DNA from 3 places in the Streptomyces sp. NPDC058683 genome. Region 3 is predicted to be linked to each of the others. Evidence: riboswitches for the same ligand, from Rfam matches in the RefSeq annotation. Region 3 holds a riboswitch; each other region holds the start of a gene.

Evidence for each region. A riboswitch is a leader RNA that binds a small molecule or an ion and turns the genes downstream of it on or off. The one in region 3 is predicted to bind cyclic di-AMP.
Region 1: it holds a riboswitch for cyclic di-AMP, as region 3 does, so the genes downstream of both, ACFWXC_RS41570 (M23 family metallopeptidase) here and ACFWXC_RS24210 (NlpC/P60 family protein) in region 3, are expected to answer to the same signal.
Region 2: it holds a riboswitch for cyclic di-AMP, as region 3 does, so the genes downstream of both, ACFWXC_RS24485 (transglycosylase SLT domain-containing protein) here and ACFWXC_RS24210 (NlpC/P60 family protein) in region 3, are expected to answer to the same signal.

The regions. Positions count from the first base shown of each region.
Region 1 is NZ_JBHXSK010000052.1:60,248-66,190, reverse strand. It holds gene ACFWXC_RS41580 (PrsW family intramembrane metalloprotease) at 1-192, shown strand, start outside; gene ACFWXC_RS41575 (aldo/keto reductase) at 208-1,179, opposite strand; gene ACFWXC_RS41570 (M23 family metallopeptidase) at 1,334-2,377, opposite strand; cyclic di-AMP (ydaO/yuaA leader) riboswitch at 2,385-2,545, opposite strand; gene ACFWXC_RS41565 (PP2C family protein-serine/threonine phosphatase) at 2,814-3,908, opposite strand; tRNA gene ACFWXC_RS41560 (tRNA-Met) at 4,115-4,188, opposite strand; gene ACFWXC_RS41555 (dihydrofolate reductase family protein) at 4,245-5,375, opposite strand; gene ACFWXC_RS41550 (MarR family winged helix-turn-helix transcriptional regulator) at 5,445-5,943, shown strand, end outside.
Region 2 is NZ_JBHXSK010000022.1:40,764-46,706, reverse strand. It holds gene ACFWXC_RS24495 (hypothetical protein) at 38-625, opposite strand; gene ACFWXC_RS24490 (HAD family hydrolase) at 774-1,580, shown strand; gene ACFWXC_RS24485 (transglycosylase SLT domain-containing protein) at 1,590-2,078, opposite strand; cyclic di-AMP (ydaO/yuaA leader) riboswitch at 2,084-2,279, opposite strand; gene ACFWXC_RS24480 (CocE/NonD family hydrolase) at 2,922-3,236, opposite strand; gene ACFWXC_RS24475 (polyprenyl synthetase family protein) at 3,825-4,832, shown strand; gene ACFWXC_RS24470 (CHRD domain-containing protein) at 5,002-5,940, shown strand.
Region 3 is NZ_JBHXSK010000021.1:172,792-178,734, forward strand. It holds gene ACFWXC_RS24205 (DUF1996 domain-containing protein) at 1-1,418, opposite strand, end outside; cyclic di-AMP (ydaO/yuaA leader) riboswitch at 1,816-1,990, shown strand; gene ACFWXC_RS24210 (NlpC/P60 family protein) at 1,999-4,044, shown strand; gene ACFWXC_RS24215 (NAD-dependent epimerase/dehydratase family protein) at 4,061-5,119, opposite strand; gene ACFWXC_RS24220 (FAD-dependent oxidoreductase) at 5,366-5,943, shown strand, end outside.

The DNA of each region.
Region 1 (5,943 bases), on a different contig from region 3:
TTCGTGGAGCGGGAACGGCACCTGCTGACGGAGCTGCGCAGCCGACGTGAGCTGGTCCGCCCCGCCCTCGACTACGCGGCCCGCACCGCCGCCCCGAACGGCTGGCCGGGCTACGCGCCACCGGCCTACGGGGCACCGGGGTGGTACGGGGCGGCGGTGCCGTATCCGTCCTACAACCCGTACCGGGGTTAGCGGGAAAAGCGGGCGTCAGGCGGAGGCCGCCGTGAGCCGGGTCAGCTCCTGGTCCGTCAGCTCCAGGTCCGCCACGCCCAGCAGGGCCGGGAGCTGTTCCAGGGCGCGGGCCGAGGCGATGGGGGCCGTGACGGTGGGCTGGGCCGCCAGCCAGGCCAGGGCGACCGTGGGGACCGGGGCGGAGTGGGCCTCGGCGATCTCGTCCAGGGCGGTCAGCACCTTCTGACCCCGCTCGGTCTCCAGGTACTGGGCCGCGCGGCCCGCGCGGGCGCTGTCGACCGTCGTGCCCGGGCGGTACTTGCCGGTGAGGAAGCCGGCGGCCAGGGCGAAGTACGGGACCGCCGCGAGGCCGGTGCGGGAGGCCAGGTCCTGGAGGGGGCCCTCGTAGGTGTCGCGGGAGACCAGGTTGTAGTGGGGCTGGAGGGCGACGTACCGGGCGAGGCCCTCGCGGTCGGAGAGGTCCAGGGACTCCTGGAGCCGCTCGGCGGTGATGTTGGACGCGGCGATGTGCCGGACCTTGCCCGCCCGCACCAGTTCGTCCAGGGCGCCGATGATCTCCTCGACCGGGATCTCGGGCTTGTCGAAGTGGGTGTAATACAGGTCGATGTAGTCGGTGTCCAGGCGGCGCAGGGACGCGTCGGCGGCGGCCTTGATGTTGGCGCCCGACAGGCCCGGGTAGTCGGGGTGCTGGCTGACCTTCGTCGCGATCACGACGTCGTCGCGGTTGCCGCGCGCCTTGACCCACTTGCCGATGACGGTCTCGGACTCGCCGCCCTTGTGGCCCTCGATCCAGGCCGTGTACGAGTCGGCGGTGTCCACGAAGTTGCCGCCGGCGGCCGTGTACGCGTCGAGGACGGCGAAGGAGGCGGCCTCGTCGGCGGTCCAGCCGAAGACGTTGCCGCCCAGGCAGAGCGGAAAGACCTCCAGGTCGGAGGCGCCGAGCTTACGGAGGGAACGGGAAGCGGAAGAACCGGAAGAAGGGGTCATGCCTCAGTTCAACACCGGCTGCCGGTGCGCCCATGCCGACGCAACGCGAAGTTCTCGTAAAAGCGGAATGCACCGGGGTACCGCGGGTACACCGAACCGGCAGCCCTGACGTCGGGGGGTTGTCGTCAGGGCCGCCGGGGATCAGTGGGGTCCGTCAGGGGTTGAGGCCCTTGCCGCGCAGCCAGGTCATCGGGTCGATGCCGGTGGCCTGACCGCCGGGGTGGACCTCCAGGTGGAGGTGCGGGCCGGTGACGTTGCCGGTGGCGCCGACGCGGCCGATGACGTCACCGGTGGCGACCTTCTGGCCGACCTTGACGCCGATCGAGGACTGGTGACAGAACCACAGCTCGGTGCCGTCGTCGAGGGTGAGGATGGTGCGGTAGCCGTACGAGCCGGCCCAGCCGGCCTCCGTGACGGTGCCGCTGTGCACGGCCTTGATCAGCGTGCCGGTGGGAGCGGCGAAGTCGAGGCCGGTGTGGTAGCCGGAGGCCCACATCGAGCCGGCCTGCCCGAAGGTGCCGGTGATCGTGTAGGAGACGACCGGCAGCGTGTACTGCTTGGCCAGCGCGGCGAGCCGCTGCTGCTCGGCCTGTGCCTTCTCGGCGGCCTGTGCCTGCTCCTTGGCGTCGGCGGCCTTGGCGGCCGCCGCCTTCTCCGCCTTGGCCTCCGCGTCGGAGACCGCCTTGTCGGCGGCGGCCACGGCCTTGGCGGTGGCCTTGACGTCGAGCTGGGTCTGCTGCTGCTCGGCCTGGGCGATGATCCGGCTGCGCAGCGCCTCACCGGCGTCGGCCGAGGAGTCGGAGGAGTCCGCGTCGGTGGCGGGCGTCGTGGTGACGCTGCTGAGCGCGGTCTGGGTGACCTGGTGGCCGCCGTCCTCGCCGAGCAGGGAGTCGACGGACGACGGCAGGTCGGGCAGCGAGATGGAGACCGGCGGCTTGCCGGTGTTGGCGCTGGCCATGCCGCCCGCGCCGACGGCGGCGATGACGCCTACGCCGAGGACCGTGGAGCTGCGGGCGAGCCCGCCGCCGCGCTGCTTGGCGACCCGGTGCCGGCCGCGTACCGGGGCGAGGGACTCCTCGGTGGGGTTCCACTCCTCCCAGGGGCCCTCGTCGGTGCGGTAGCCGCCGTAGCCGAAGGTCTCGGGTTGACGCTGGCTGGGCACGAACGGAGCTGTCGGAGCAGGCGGGTTGGACGCCACGCGGGCGCACTCCTTTCCTTCCGCTGCCTACCGGGTTAGCTGACGGGTTCGGAGCGGGAAGGTCTCCTACGCGCGTATACCGGCCGTTTCGTACCCGGCGGCAGCCGTGCGATTCACCCCAAGGTGGTGGTTCCCCGGTTCCCTTGCGGGATTCGGCGCGTGCGCGCGGAGCCGTCGCGGGTGACGGCTGGGACGACCGCGCTGCGTTATCGAACGTTAATAGACCCGGCTGTCAGATTCCAAGCTGTTCTCCTTGATCATTAAGCTTTCAAAGCATGGACTTACCTGCCATGAACGGTCAAAAACGGTCGACTTGACCCTGCGTTCTGTCCAGCTCAGGAGTCACAGGCGTTTTGATGGTGACTCAGCCGTTACGCGGAGGGCGGTCGTCCGTGCACCGAGGGTGACAATCCCCAGAACGGCCGCGTGATCGCGCTCAGGGCCGCCGTACGGCCAGCAGCGCCATGTCGTCCGTCATGCCGCCGCCGGTGTGCCGGCGCACCTCGGCCGCGAGCCGGGCCAGCAGCGCGCCGGGGGCGGTGACGACACGGCCGGTCAGCCGCCGCTCGGGGTCGTAGAACCGGCCGTGCGCGTCCCGCGCCTCGGAGAGGCCGTCGGTGTACAGCAGCAGCGTGGCCCCGCTCGGGAACGCGTACTCGGCGGCCCGGTCCGGCCAGGCCCCCAACTCGCCCATCCCGAGCGGCAGCGCGGCCTCGGGCACCCGTACCGGGCGCACCTCGCCGTCGCCGTACACCAGCAGGGGCGGCGGATGGCCGCGGTTGACGACCCGGATCGCGCCGTCGCCGTGCGGGAGTTCGACGAGTACGGCGGTGGTGAACCCCTCGACCGCCTCGAGGCCGCCGCGCCGGACGCCCTCGCGGGCCAGCGCCCGCTCCAGCCGCCCCGCCACCGCCTCCAGCGTGGCCTCCTGCTCGGCGGCCTCCCGGAACGCGCCGATGAGCACGGCGACGGCGGCGACCGCGCCCATGCCCTTGCCGCGGACGTCGCCGACGATCAGCCGTACGCCGTACGGGGTGTCCTGGACGGCGTACAGGTCGCCGCCGATGAAGGTGCCCTCCTGGGCCGCCTCGTAGCGGGCCGCGATCTCGAAGCCGCCGATCCGCTCGGCGGGCTCGGGCAGGACCGCCCGCTGGGCGGCCTCGGCGATCTCGCGGGCGGAGGCGAGGCGCTGGTCGCCGAGGCGCACGACCCGGTTGATGCCGACGGCGAGGGCGGCGACGGTGACCACGGTGAGGACCTCGGTGACCGTGTCGACGTTCGGGCCGAAGCCGAAGCGGGCGTGCACGGCGTAGGCGGCGAGGAAGGACGTGAGGCCGGTCAGGACGGTGGTGCGCAGCGAGGAGAGGGGCGCGGCGATCAGCGGGGCGGCCGTGAAGAACGGGACCGCCGTGAAGGCCTGTGGGGTGAGGATGTCGTAGCAGACGCCGGCGACGATCAGCAGGGCCGGCAGGAAGCGGGCCAGGGTGCGGACGGCTGCGGACCCGTCCTCCTGCGCCTCTCCAGGGGCCACGGTACGACTCCCCATATGTCCCAGGTGTCCAATGCGTGTCCGTCCAGGTTTGCGGCTGCAAGTGTGCGGGGGCGAGCGGTGTGGGCCGGGCGGATGAGTGCGGACGGATGTGATGAGGGACACGTGCCGGGATATGACCCGGTAGGTGACGGTAAATGACTCAGGGCCGGAATCCTCGTTCTTGGATTCCGGCCCTGATTCTTCAGTAGCGGGGACAGGATTTGAACCTGCGACCTCTGGGTTATGAGCCCAGCGAGCTACCGAGCTGCTCCACCCCGCGTCGGTGACACCAGCATACGCCATCGGAAGGGGGAGAGTCACACGGGTTAAGAGAGGTCAGCCGAGCAGGTGCGCGTTCGGGGTCTTCGCCAGGTCCTCGTACTCGCCCAGCACCAGCACCGCCACCCCCGCCTCCCGCAGCATCCCCGTCCCGTCGGCCGCCGCCACGAAGGTGTCCGGCTCGCGCCACGCCGTCACCACCCGCCGTACCCCGGCCCGGAGGATCAGCTCGGCGCAGGGGCGCGGCCGGGACGCGCGGTGGGTGCAGGGTTCGAGGCTGGTGTAGACGGTGGCCGTGGCCAGCCGGGGATCGGCCGGGGGGATCTTGGCCAGGGCCGCCTCCTCCGCGTGGACGACGGAGTCGCCGGCCTCCCGGGAGTGGCCGCGGGCCAGTTCCGTGCCGTCGGCCGCGACCACCACCGCGCCGACGCTGAACGCGGTCCGGGAGGGCGGGCAGTCGGCCGCCAGCCCGCAGGCGAGGCGCAGCCAGTGCCGGTCCGCGGCGGACGCCACCGCACCCGCGCCGGGCGCGGTGGGCTCGTACCGCATCAGGACGACGTCCTCGATACGGCGGCTCTCCAGGAGCCGCAGCCGCCCGGCCTGGTACCCGCCCGGGCCGAACAGGCGCGGTGCCTTCGGGTCGCCCACGAAGAGCGGGGCCAGGACCAGCTGGAGTTCGTCGGCCAGGCCCTGCTGGAGAAGCTGGGTGTGGACGGTGCCGCCGCCCTCGACCATCAGCCGGCCGACCGCCCGCTCCTCGTGCAGGTCCGTCAGCAGCGCGGGCCAGTCGAGACCGGCGCCGAGGGAGACGACGTCCGCGGCGATACCGAGGCCGCGGATCCGCGCCGCGCCCGCCTCCGTCGTGTACACGACCTTCTCGCCGCCGGTGTGCCAGAACTTCGCGTCCGGGTCGAGGTCGCCGGTCGCGGTGACCGTGACCTTGAGGGGGTACTCGGGCTTGCCCGCGGCGGTCCGGGCCGCGCGCCGCCCGGCGTCGTTGACCAGGAGCCGCGGGTTGTCCGCGCGGATGGTGCCGGCGCCGATCAGGATCGCGTCGACGGAGGCCCGCACCTCGTCGACGCGGTCGAAGTCGGCCGGGGACGAGAGCAGCAGGCGGTCGGGGCCGGTGTCGTCGAGGTAGCCGTCGAGGGAGACGGCGGCGGACAGCAGGACGTAGGGGTACGGCATCGGACGTGCTCACTCCCGAGGGCGACGGGCAGGCTTGGTTAAAGTTTGAAACAAACCTACACTGGCCGCATGACGACTCGCTGGCTGACGCCGAAGGAGCAGCGCGCCTGGCGCGCCTACATGGCGGCGACGAACCTCCTGGAGGATGCGATCGACCGGCAGCTCCAGCAGGACGCCGGCATGCCGCACCTTTACTACGGCATCCTCGCCAACCTCTCCGAGGAGCCGGAGCGCAAGCTGCGCATGACCGACCTCGCCCAGAAGGCGAAGATCACCCGGAGCCGGCTGACGTACGCCGTGACGCGGCTGGAGAAGGACGGGCTGCTCCGGCGCGAGGACTGCCAGTGGGACAAGCGGAGCAGCTTCGCGATCCTGACGGACGAGGGTATGGCGGTGCTGGAGCGCACGGCGCCGGGGCATGTGGAGACCGTGCGGGCGGCGGTCTTCGATCACCTCTCCGACGAGCAGGTGGAGCAGCTGGAGGAGATCAGCTCGGTGATCGCGCGGGCGCTGGAGGGTGACGCGACGACCCCGCGGCCGACCTCCGACGAGGTTCCCTGGCGGCGGC
Region 2 (5,943 bases), on a different contig from region 3:
ACCCGTCCCGGGGCCGGGCCGCCACCCGGCTCCGGGGCTACGCCTCCGCGGCCGCCCGCTGCCAGGCCAGGAACTCCTCGATCAGCTCGGGCGGGTTGGCCGCCTCCGTGGCCTCGACCTCCCAGCCCGGGCAGTACATGTCGAAGACCACCACCGGCAGCGGCCGCCCGAGTACCTTCTCGATGCGGCCTCCGGCATGCAGGTCCTGGGCCAGCCGTATGCACGCGTCGGCGAAGTGCAGCCCCAACAGGTCACGCTTCGCGTCCAGTTCGGGGCCGTCGCCGTCCCCGTCGAACCAGAGTCCGAGCCGCCGGACCTCTTCGGCGTACAGCGCGCCGCCGACCGGGTCCTCGGGACAGTTGCCGAGCATCTCGAAGCCGTCGAGGAGCCAGCACGCGTAGTTCCAGCGCGCCTCGCCCGGGTCGGCCGGGTTCCGTTCGGCGTCGTACTGGCTCTCGGTGTTGTAGCCGATCGCCACGTACGGTCTGCGATCGTCGTGCTCGACGCGCCAGATGCGGAACGACAGCGCGTAGATCTCCGGCCGCAGCTCCCGCGGGAACCGCTCCAGCACCCCGGTCGCCGCCTCCAGCAGATGCGCCCGGAAGTCTCCCGGTCCGTCCGTCACCACGCCCGCCCCCGTCCGATCGGTGCGCTCAACCCACCGCCAACGTAACGCGCCCCACTGACAACGCCCCATCACGGCGACGGCGGGCGCCACTTGAGGCCGAAACGCACAGTGAGTCTCAGGGGCGTGCTGTCCGTATTCTCTGATCATGGTCGCACCCACCCCGTACTCACTGATCGCCACCGACCTGGACGGCACGCTGCTGCGCGCCGACGACACCCTGTCGGAACGGTCGCTCGCCGCGCTCGCGCGGGCCGGCCGGGCCGGCGCCCGGCATCTCGTGGTGACCGGCCGCCCCGCGCCGAGAGTGCGCCCCCTCCTGGACGACCTCGGCTGCACGGGACTCGCGGTCTGCGGCCAGGGCGCGCAGGTGTACGACGCCGGCGCGGACCGGCTGCTGTGGTCGGTCACCCTGGACCGGGAACTGGCGGAGACCGCCCTCGGCAAGATCGAGGCCGAGGTCGGGCAGGTGTACGCGGCGGTCGACCAGGACGGCGTGGACGGGCTCACGCTCATCGAGCCGGGCTATCTGATGCCCCACCCCACGCTGCCCGCGCTGCGCGTGGGCCGGCGCGACGACCTGTGGTGCGCGCCCATCAGCAAGGTGCTGCTGCGCCACCACACCCTGTCCGACGACGAACTGGCGGCGACCGCGCGCGCGGTGGTGGGCTCGCTGGCGACGGTCACCATGTCGGGGCCGGGAACCGTCGAGCTCCAGCCGTGCGGGGTGACCAAGGCGACCGGCCTGGCGCTGGCCGCCGACCATCTGGGACTGAGCCCCGAACAGGCCGTCGCCTTCGGGGACATGCCCAACGACATCCCCATGTTCGACTGGGCGTCCTACGGGGTGGCCATGGCCAACGCCCATCCCGAACTCAAGACGGTGGCCGACGAGATCACCTTGTCGAACGAGGACGACGGCATCGCCGTCGTCCTCGAAAGACTCTTCGGCTGACGGTGCCGGTCAGTACGCGCCGTGCACGTTGTCCATCGAGCCGTACCGCGCGGCGGCGTAGTTGCAGGCGGCGGTGATGTTCGCGACCGGGTCGTAGATGTCGAACGACGTGCCGTCCACGTGGTAGGTCTTGAACGTCGGGTCGATCACCTGGAGCAGGCCCTTGGACGGGATGCCGGCGGCCGCGTTGGAGTCCCAGAGGTTGATGGCCTGCGGGTTGCCGGAGGACTCACGCATCACGTTGCGGTAGATGCCGTTGTAGCTGCCCGGGATGTGCTTCTCGGCCATGATCGCGAGCGACTCGCGGATCCAGCCGTCGAGGTTGTTCGGGTACCCGGCGAGCGTCGTCGAGGCCGTCGAGGTGGTGGAGGTGGCGGCGGAAGCTGCCGTGGCCCCGATGAGCGGGAGGGCGAGAACGGCGGCGCCGGTGCTGGCGATGGCGAGCGTGCGGATGATGCGGTTACGGCGGGGACAGCGGTGCTGGGCGGCAGCAGACATGGCGTAGTTCCTCTCCGTCGCCTGCGAGGTGAGCTGTCGGGTTCGGGCCCGGGGAGTGCCCGGCCGCGCCGCCCTGAGGCGAGGCGACTTCACCCCTAGCCGTTCCGGTACGACGTCCGTCGGTGACGTCGGTCGCCCGGTCCGGCGACTTACCTGGTTTCCCCGCTCCTGCCGTGCGAATGGACTCGTCGATGGGTCACGACGGGCGGCGGCAGGATTCGGCGTCCGCCCGGCGAGCGGGAACGTATGCGAGAGCACATGTCCGGAACAAGTGCCTGATTCACACAACACACCCATTGACCTTGATCTGAGCCGTATGGGTAACTTGATCCTTTGCGTCTGCCAAGCCTCAACTCGCCCACAGGAAAAGGAAAGAAAGGGTCGCCTTACCGCCTCGGTGGCACTCCGGGCCACGTGACCCACTTCACGAAACGGCAATTGCGGCGAATCGGACAAGAGGGATTCATGGAATCCGTTTTTCCGGGCATCGGCGGAAAAGTGTCCCGCTGTCATTCGCGTGGATTGCCTTGATTGGGGTGGGTTAAGTGACCCGCATCACAGGAAATTCAATAGATTGTCCGAATTGCCTTATTCAGAGGAATTCCGGCCCGGTGGGGCGGAACCGGTGGGGTCCGGTCGGGTGTGGATCGGCAGGGGGCTCTGGGCATCCGGTTCATCCGGTCGTGTGCCCTCTCCGGCGCGCCCTCGTGAACTCCGTACGGTCCGGGTACGCGCGCGTGCCGCTGATCGTGTGCGGTGGGCAGGTCGGCATCCGGCGGCTTGGTCTCCTCGGGTGTCTCGAAGGCCATCGGTCGGCCCAAGGTCCAGGAGTGCGCCAGGAGTTCATGCGTGACGGTCGTACGTGAATCCGGTCACGTCGGAGGAGGGGGGCGGGTTTGCCGACCCGGCGGCGGGCAGGGCGGTCGTCCACGCGCGCGTGTCCACCGTGAGGGCGGAACCTCCGCCGCACCGCCCGTCGTTGTCATAGTGGCCGTCCGTGGAGCGGGCCGCGGCGACCGCCTTGAGCGGCTCGGGCGCGAGGGCCGCCGTCCGGAGGGAGATGCAGCCGTCCTGGGAGAAGCCGACCGTGCCGAGGGCTTGCGTTGTACCGCGGCCGCGCCGTCGACCGCTCGACGGTCGCGGGCCCGCCCTGCCCATCGGCCGAGACGTGCCCGTGGCGCATCGGGCCGCGGGTGGGGGAGGTGGGGGTGAGGTGCGTGTGTGGGCGGGCTCGTCCGCCAGTGGACGCCTCGCGCGCGTGGGGGCAACGTCCTGGCGGCGAAGAGGGGTGCGGAGGTCCTCGTGCGTGATCTCGTAGAGGGCGGCGGTATGGATGCGGATCGGCGCGGTGTGCCCCCGTCGGCTTTGGCGGGCGGCGAAGGGGGTACCTCCGGGCAGGTGACGTCGGACGGGGAGTGGGTGACCGTCCGTGGTCGCCGGTCTGCCGGACGGTCCGGCGTCGGACGCGCTGACGGCGCTGGTCCGGGACGCGGTTCACGCCTCGGCCGGGGACACGGCTTACACCCCGGTTCGGGACAACTGTCGGTACTTCCTGTTAAGTCATTGGATGTCAGATCGTATCGGCTGATCAAAAACATACCGGTCGTGATCCGATAGCGCCCGGGGTGTAACGGTGGGCGCCCTCGGTGATCGAAACCTGACCGGATACGCTGACTTGAGTGATGGCAGCGACCTATCGACAAACCGTGTAATCGCCAGTGGACACCAGCAGACAGGAGACCCCTCGTGACCGTCGGGCCGTTCGGGCTGAGCGTGCGGGACCAGGCTCTGGAAGCCGATGTCCAGGCCGGATTGACGGCTGTCGAGGAGGGCTTGCTAGAAGCCACCAAAAGTGAGGTCCCGTTCATCACGGAAGCCGCGCAGCACCTCGTGCGGGCCGGCGGGAAGCGGTTCCGGCCGCTGCTGGTGATGCTGGCCGCGCAGTTCGGTGACCCGTACGCGCCGGGCGTCGTGCCGTCGGCCGTGGTCGTCGAGCTGACCCACCTCGCCACGCTGTACCACGACGACGTCATGGACGAGGCGGCCGTGCGGCGCGGGGTCGACAGCGCCAACACCCGCTGGGGCAACTCGGTCGCCGTCCTCACCGGCGACTTCCTCTTCGCCCGCGCCTCGCAGATCCTCGCCGACCTCGGACCCGAGGCGGTGCGGGTCCAGGCCCTCGCGTTCGAACGGTTGGTGACGGGTCAGATCCTGGAGACGGCGGGTCCCTCGGACGGACGCGACCCGGTCGACCACTACCTCGACGTGCTCGGCGGCAAGACCGGATCGCTGGTGGCGGTCTCCTGCCGCTTCGGCGCGATGATGTCCGGCGCCGACGAGACGGTCGTGGACGTCCTCACCCAGTACGGCGAACGCCTCGGTGTCGCCTTCCAGCTCGCCGACGACGTCCTGGACATCGCCTCCGACTCCCGCGAGTCCGGCAAGACCCCGGGGACCGACCTCCGCGAGGGCATCCCCACGCTTCCGGTGCTACGGCTGCGGGAGCGGGCCGCGCGGCTGGGGCTGGCCGAGGACATCGCACTGTGCGAGCTGCTGGACTCCGACCTCACGGACGACGCGCGGCACGCGGAGGCCCTGACGGCCCTGCGGGCGCATCCGGCGCTGGAGCAGGCGCGCCGGGACACGGTCCGGTACGCGGAGGAGGCCCGGGCCGCACTGGCCCCTCTGGCCGAATGCGACGCGAAGGTGACGCTCCTGGAGCTGTGCGACGCGGTGGTGCACCGGGCGGGCTAGCCCCCTGCCCGTTCTGCCGACTCGGCTTCCCGAGAGGCCGCACCCAAGGAGCAACCGCCGTGACGCACGTCACACTCCTGGACTGAGTCCAATCTAGGATCCGTTCCGTACCCCTCCCCAGAAGCCGACGCAGGGGGCGTCGGCTGACACAGGGGGAGAAAACGGAATCATGGTCATCAATGCAACGCGTCGCAAGAGCCTCGTCGCCGCAGCCGTCACCGTGACCGCTCTCGGCGGTGCCGCCGTCCCGGCATCCGCCGCCACCAGCCACAGCTCTGCCGGCCGCGGCTCCACCGGCTCCGTCGTCCTCGTCGCCAGTCTGCGCGGCGCCAACGAGGTGCCCGTCGCCGGAGGGCCCGCCGTCGGGGACAAGGACGGCGTGGCGCTGGAGTTCATCCAGGTCAAGGGGGACAAGGTGACCGTCGCCGTGACCTGGCGCGGCACCGGCAGGCCGACCGACCTGCACATCCACCAGGGCGCCAAGGGCACCAACGGCGGGGTGAAGATCAACTTCGGGAAGCTCCTGAAGAAGGCCGAGGGCCACAGTGTCACCGGCAGCGTCAAGGTCACCGACAAGGCCCTGCTCAAGCAGCTCACCACCGACCCCGGCGCCTTCTACGCCAACCTGCACACCACCGAGTTCCCGGGCGGGGCGGTCCGCGGCCAGCTGCACGCCGTCACCACCGTCACCGACCTCAGGGGCGGCGGCCTCCAGGCCTCCGTCATCACCGGCAAGCAGATCTACGAGTGCAAGGCGGCCGACGGCGGCGGCTACGCCTTCGCCCAGCGTGACGTCAGCGCCAAGCTCGGCGGCGGCATCCGGCACTCCTTCGTCGCGCCCGGATCCGGCACCCCGCAGTGGGTCGCCCCCGACGGCAGCGCGGTCACCGGGGCGGTCCTGACCAAGACGCCGAACGGCGACGGCAACATCCCCGAGCTGGACCTCCGGACCACCCGGTCGGGCAAGAAGCACGGCCTGCTCGCGCACACCGGCGAGATCCTGCGCCTGAACACCGTCGGCGGCGTCGCCCCGGCCGGCTCCTGCACCCCGGGTGCCGTCGCCGGCGTCCCCTACCGGGCCGACTACGTGTTCGTGCAGCAACACTGAGTG
Region 3 (5,943 bases):
GCCCCGGCCCCGCAGGTGCGGCCGGAGTTGATGCAGTCGACCATCTTCCGCATCAGGCCCTCGTCGAAGACGTTGATGAAGTCGCCGTGGTCGGTGACCGGCTTGTGCAGCTGCTCGGGGAACGAGTCCACCGAGAACAGCGGGACCGTACGGCCGCCGTCCTGGAGGCTCGGCGCGTCGACGTCGTAGACGATGCGCTGCACCAGCTGCGGAATCGCCTGGAAACCGGCCGCGCAGCTGCCGTCGGCCGCGGCGAACGCCACATGGGTGCGGTGGTTGGCGCTGTCGATGTTCCGGCCGTCCCAGCAGCTCTGGAACTTGAACGTGCGTACGACGTCACTGCCCGAGGGGCAGAGCGGGTACTTGTCCTTGAGCTGCCGGTCCTCGAAACCGGTGCAGCTCCAGGAGGCGTTGGCGTTGGCCGGGCCGTTGACGAAGGCCTTGGCGTCACCGGTGATGATGCGCAGCAGCCGCGGCATCTCGGTGACCTTGGAGGTCGGGTTGCCCTCGAAGGTCAGCGTGACCTCCTTCGCCGTCACGATCTGCCCGGCGTTGCCCTCGGTGCCGCCGCCCGGCTTGTCGGCGTCCCGCTCCTGCTTGCCGTTCTGCAGCCGCAGCACGGGCCAGTAGTACGTGGACTTGTCGCCCTGGTCCGCACAGCTCGTGTCGGCGTTCGCGAGGTCGTCGTCGCTGGCGAAGGCGTTGTTGGACTGGTTGCCGATGTAGTCGTGGAAGTGGTGGGCGCCGTTGGAGACACCGGGCGCCACGATCACGTTGTCCGAGTTGAACAGGCCGTTCGCGTTGACGCCGCAGCTGGAGGCGAAGGTGCCCGTGGAGCCGCCGGACTGCTCGGACGGGGTCGTGACATTGGGCTGGACGGTGGTGATGTCGGCGTAGTCGGCGGCGACGGGGCCGTTCCCGCCCTGGCCGCCGATACCGGCACCGGCACCGGCACTTGCGCTCTGGCTCGGCGCGGCGCTGTCCTGCGGCGCCGTCGACTGACCGGCGCCCTGGTCGGAGGAGCGCAGGGTGCAGGCGGCGAGGTCGTCGAGGCCCTGGGGGCGGTCGCCCTCGCGGTCGATGGCGTCGGCGATGCGCTGGAGGGATTCGGACCGCTTCTCCTTCAACGGATCCAGGATCGTCTGGTCGGCGAGACCGGGGTTCTGCTGGATCGCCGCGGCCGACTCCTTGAGCTGCTGGTAGGCGGCCGCGATCTGCTGGTCCAGCTGCGCGAGTTCGCCGTCGACGTCGGCCCGGGCCGCGTCGGGCACGTCCGTCAGCCGGCTGCCGACGTCGGGGCAGTAGACGGTGGGCGCGGACAGCACCTGGGCGTTGGCGGTCTGCCCGGCCTGGTCCGAACCGCCTTCGGTGGCCGAGGCATAGACGTTCACCGCGACCAGTACTCCGCCGCCGAGCATCAGGGCGACCGCTGCGAAGGTCGCGCGTTGTGCGCCGGTCGGGCGTCTGCGCCTGTTGGGTCTCAAGGTCGTTCCCCTGCGTGTCGTGGTCGGCCGGACATGGAAATCCCTCGCCCTATACGCGGCGTGGCGCCACCGTGTTCAACGGTCCCGGAAATTCACGGTGACCTCACAGGTAGCGGACTCCTCAGGCAGCCGACGGCACAGCTCCGACGGCCGCACGACGGCGACCGGGGTACGGGCGAAATGCCGTCCCGCACGGCCGGATCTCGAACGCTACGACGAACATCACAATTACGTATCGGACATTACGCACTTCAACCTTCACACGAGTGACACAAGTTGGCTAAGTTGACGGGCAAGCCGTTCGGCTCCCCCCGGCGAATCCCGTCGGGCCGCGCGGCCTCCGCCTAATCCGGTGCCCAACGGGGCGTTCCGGAGCCGGGGACCCAACCGAACCACTGGGGTGAATCGGTCAACTGCCCTTAGGGGCAAGGACCGTAGGGCATGCCTTCCGGATCGACCCGCCCGAACCCGACAGCTAACTCGGTAGGCGGAGCACGGAAGGAGCACGACCCCCATGGCGTCCGAAAGCCGTGACGAGGTTCGACAGCGAATCGACAGCCTCTACGACCAGGCCGAGAACGCCACCGGGAACTACAACGCCACACGCGCGATGAACGGGGGCTCGCGGTCCCGCGGTGTCCCGCTGTTCAAGCGGCCCCGACGTGACGACCCGGGCCTCGACAGCATCGCCCGCGAGTGGTTCGACGGCGCGCGATCGCGACTGGGGCCGAGCGTCCCGGCGGCGCTGCCCTCCGACCGGCAGCCCGCCCGGCCCGGCCCGCGGCGGCCGGTCAGCGCCATGGCCGCCGACCTGCTCGGCCAGCTGGAGGGCTCCGGCCCGTCCCGGCCGGAGCTGCCCGCGGGGTCGTCCGCTAAGAGCGACATCGAGGTCGTCCGTGAGCTGCCGGAACGCCCGAAGCTGGAACTGACGGCAGGGTCCCCCGCGGCGCTGCCCCCGGGACCGTCCAGCGCGCCCAAGGCGCTGCCCCCCGCCGCGCCGCAGCGTGCCACCCCGGGCACGTCCAAGACCAAGAGCCAGCTGAAGATCGCCAAGGCGCGCGAGGTGCTGTCCCAGCGCACCGGGCAGCGCGCGATCGCGGCACTCGAACCGGCCGCGCCGGCCCCGCAGCCGGCCCAGGCCCCTTGGCCCACGCCCGAGGCCCAGGTCCCGGCGCAGCAGTGGCCCGCCCCCGACGGCATGCCCGGCCAGTACGGCGACACCGGCTCCTTCCGCACCGACGCCCTGACCGGTACGGGCGCCTTCCCCGCGATTTCCGCGACGGACACGGGCGCCATCCCGACGGTGCCCGCGACGGACACCGGCTCCTTCCGCGTCATGACCCCGGGTGCCGCCCAGCCCATGTCCCCGGCGGACACGGGTGGCTTCCGCATCATGACCCCGGGCGCCACAAGCAGCTTCCCGGCCGTGACCGCCATGGACGCGGGTCCCATGCCGCCCGCGAGCCCCGGCGACACCGGTTCCTTCCGGGTCATGACCCCGGGCGCCACCGGTACGTTCCCGATGCCGGCCGACACCGGCGCCTTCCCGACCGCGGCCCCGACGAACACGGGTGCCTTCCCGACCGCGGCCCCCACGAACACCGGTGCCTTCCCGACCGCCGCGCCCGTCCCGGGCCCGATGGACACCGGTTCCTTCCCCGGTATGGCGCCCGCCGCGACCGCCGCGTACGTCAGCGCACCCCCGGTCGCCGCGGAGACCGCCTATCCCGAGACCGCCTATCCCGCCGCCGCGTACGCCATGCCGGCCCCCGCCGCCATGCCGTCGGCCGACTTCGGCACCGGCGCCTTCCCCGGCGCGCCCGCCGCCGGCATGGGCGCCTACGCCACCGGAGCGCAGCCCGCGGCCGCCGCCTACGCCACCGCCCCGGCGATGCCCGCGCCCCAGGCGCCGATGCCCACGGCAGTGATACCCACGGTGGTGACGGACCCTCCGTGGGCGATGATGGCGTCCCCCGCGGCGACGATCGCGCCCCCCATGGCGATGGCCGCCGCCGCCCCGGTCGCCCCGGCCCCGCTCCCCACCGCCCCTGTCCCGACCGCACCCCCGGTGGTCACCGCGCCCGTCCCGACCGCGCCCCCCGTGGTCACCGCCCCGCTTCCCACCGCGCCCCCGGCCGCCTATGCGTCCGGCGCCGTCACCGACACCGGCTCCTTCCTCGTGCCCGGTGCCGCGGCCGAGCCCGGCAAGGCGATGAAGGCGCTGGCGTTCGCCCGGGCGCAGATCGGGCGGCCCTGTGTCTGGGGGGCCACCGGTCCGGAGTCGTACGACTGCTCCAGCCTCACCCAGGCCGCCTGGCGCGCCGCCGGGGTGTCGCTGCCGCGCAGCGCACCGGACCAGACCTTCGCCGGCACCCCGCTGACACTGGCCGCCATCGAGCCGGGTGACCTGGTCTTCTTCTTCGACAACGACAGCCACGTCGGGGTCTACGCGGGCAACGGCATGATGATCCACGCGCCGAGCCCGGGGGCGTCCATCCGCGAGGAGTCGATCTACAACGCCGGGGAGTCGGCGATCCACCGGGTGGTCCGCCCGGCCTGAGACCCTGCCGTCGGGGTCAGCCCCTCCGCCGCCGCGTGCGCCAGCTCTCGTGGTGGTCCAGGAGGGTCTCCTCGACGGGCCGGTAGGTGAGGCCCAGTTCGTGGATGCCCCGGCTGTTGTCGACGCGGAAGCGGATGCCGAGGTGCTTGCGTATGTAGTCCTGGGTGAGGCCGAAGGACGGGCCGAGGATCCGTACCGGCCAGTGCGGGAGCGCGGTGCGCGGCAGACGCGGATCCCGGGGATGGCGGGTGCGGATGATCCGGGACATCTCGTGGAAGGACGTCATCGTCTCGTTGGCCACGATGTAACGGCCGCCCGCCGCCGGGTTCTCCGCCGCCGCGATGTGCGCGTCGGCCACATCGCGGACGTCCGCGGTGGTGAAGCTGAAGTCCGGGGCGCCGTAGCAGAAGTAGCCCTTGAACAGCTCGTCCAGCAGGAACAGGCTGCCGGACTCGGAGGCGGGCGTGAGCGAAGGGCCCAGAATCAGGCCGGGGTTGACGGAGACCATGCGCCAGCGGTCCTGGGCGGCCTCGGCGTCCCAGGCGGCTCGTTCGGCGACCGTCTTGGCGTAGTGGTAGGGATTGCCGGCCACCGTGCTGGTGGTGTTGAAGTACTTCTCCGTCAGGATCTCGCCGGCCATCTCTCGGACGTCGGAGTAGTCGCCGAAGATCGCCCCCACGGTGGAGGTGAAGACCAGGGTCGCCACGTCCGGGGTACGGTCCACGCTCGCGAGCACGTTGCGGGTGCCGAGCAACGCCGGGTCCACCACGTCCCGTTGACCGTCCTTGATCCGCTCCGGCATCAGGAACGGGGAGGCCACGTGGAAGACGGTCGCACAGCTGCGGAACGCCTCGTCGAAGGAGCCGTCCTGGAGCAGGTCGGCCTCGAACAGGGCGAGCCGGCCGGGGAAGGCCTCCTGGAGTTCCCACAGGGGCCGGACCTTGGCCTTGGCGGAGAGGCGCCGGACGGTCGCGTGGACCCGGTAGCCGCGCTCCAGCAGCCTGCGTACCAGATGGCTGCCGACGAATCCGCTGCCGCCGGTGACCGCGACGGTCGTCTCCCCGCGTGCGTCCACGCTCTCACCCCTCGCCCTCCGGCCACCGCGCCTCGGTGCGCCGCAGAGGACAGGTTGGTGCATGTCCATGGCGCCCGCCAAGCACCGGGAGGAGAGCTGTGGCGTCTCCTGGCCATAAGCGGGGTTCGCAGAAGTCATAAGCTCTTTTTATGAGGTCATAGAAACGACCCGTGTACAAACTTAGGACTGCCTTAGTTTAGGCTTCCCGTTCGAGATCGATTGTCCTCACTCGAAGGGAACCTGATCATGCCGCGCCCCCTGCGGGTAGCCATCGTCGGAGCCGGCCCCGCCGGGATCTACGCCGCCGACGCCCTGCTCAAGTCCGAGGTGGCCGCCGAGCCCGGCGTGTCCATCGACCTCTTCGAGCGGATGCCCGCCCCGTTCGGCCTGATCCGCTACGGCGTCGCCCCCGACCACCCGCGTATCAAGGGCATCATCACGGCCCTGCACCAGGTGCTCGACAAGCCGCAGATCAGGCTCTTCGGAAACGTGGACTACCCGACCGACATCAGCCTCGACGACCTGCGCACCTTCTACGACGCGGTGATCTTCTCGACCGGCGCGACGGCCGACCGCGAGCTGCGCATACCCGGCATCGAGCTGGACGGCTCCTACGGCGCGGCCGACTTCGTCTCCTGGTACGACGGCCACCCGGACGTGCCGCGCACCTGGCCGCTGGAGGCCGAGAAGGTCGCCGTTCTCGGTGTCGGCAACGTGGCCCTGGACGTGGCCCGCATCCTCGCCAAGACCGCCGACGAGCTGCTGCCGACCGAGATCCCGCCGAACGTCCACGACGGCCTGAAGGCCAACAAGGCCCTTGAGGT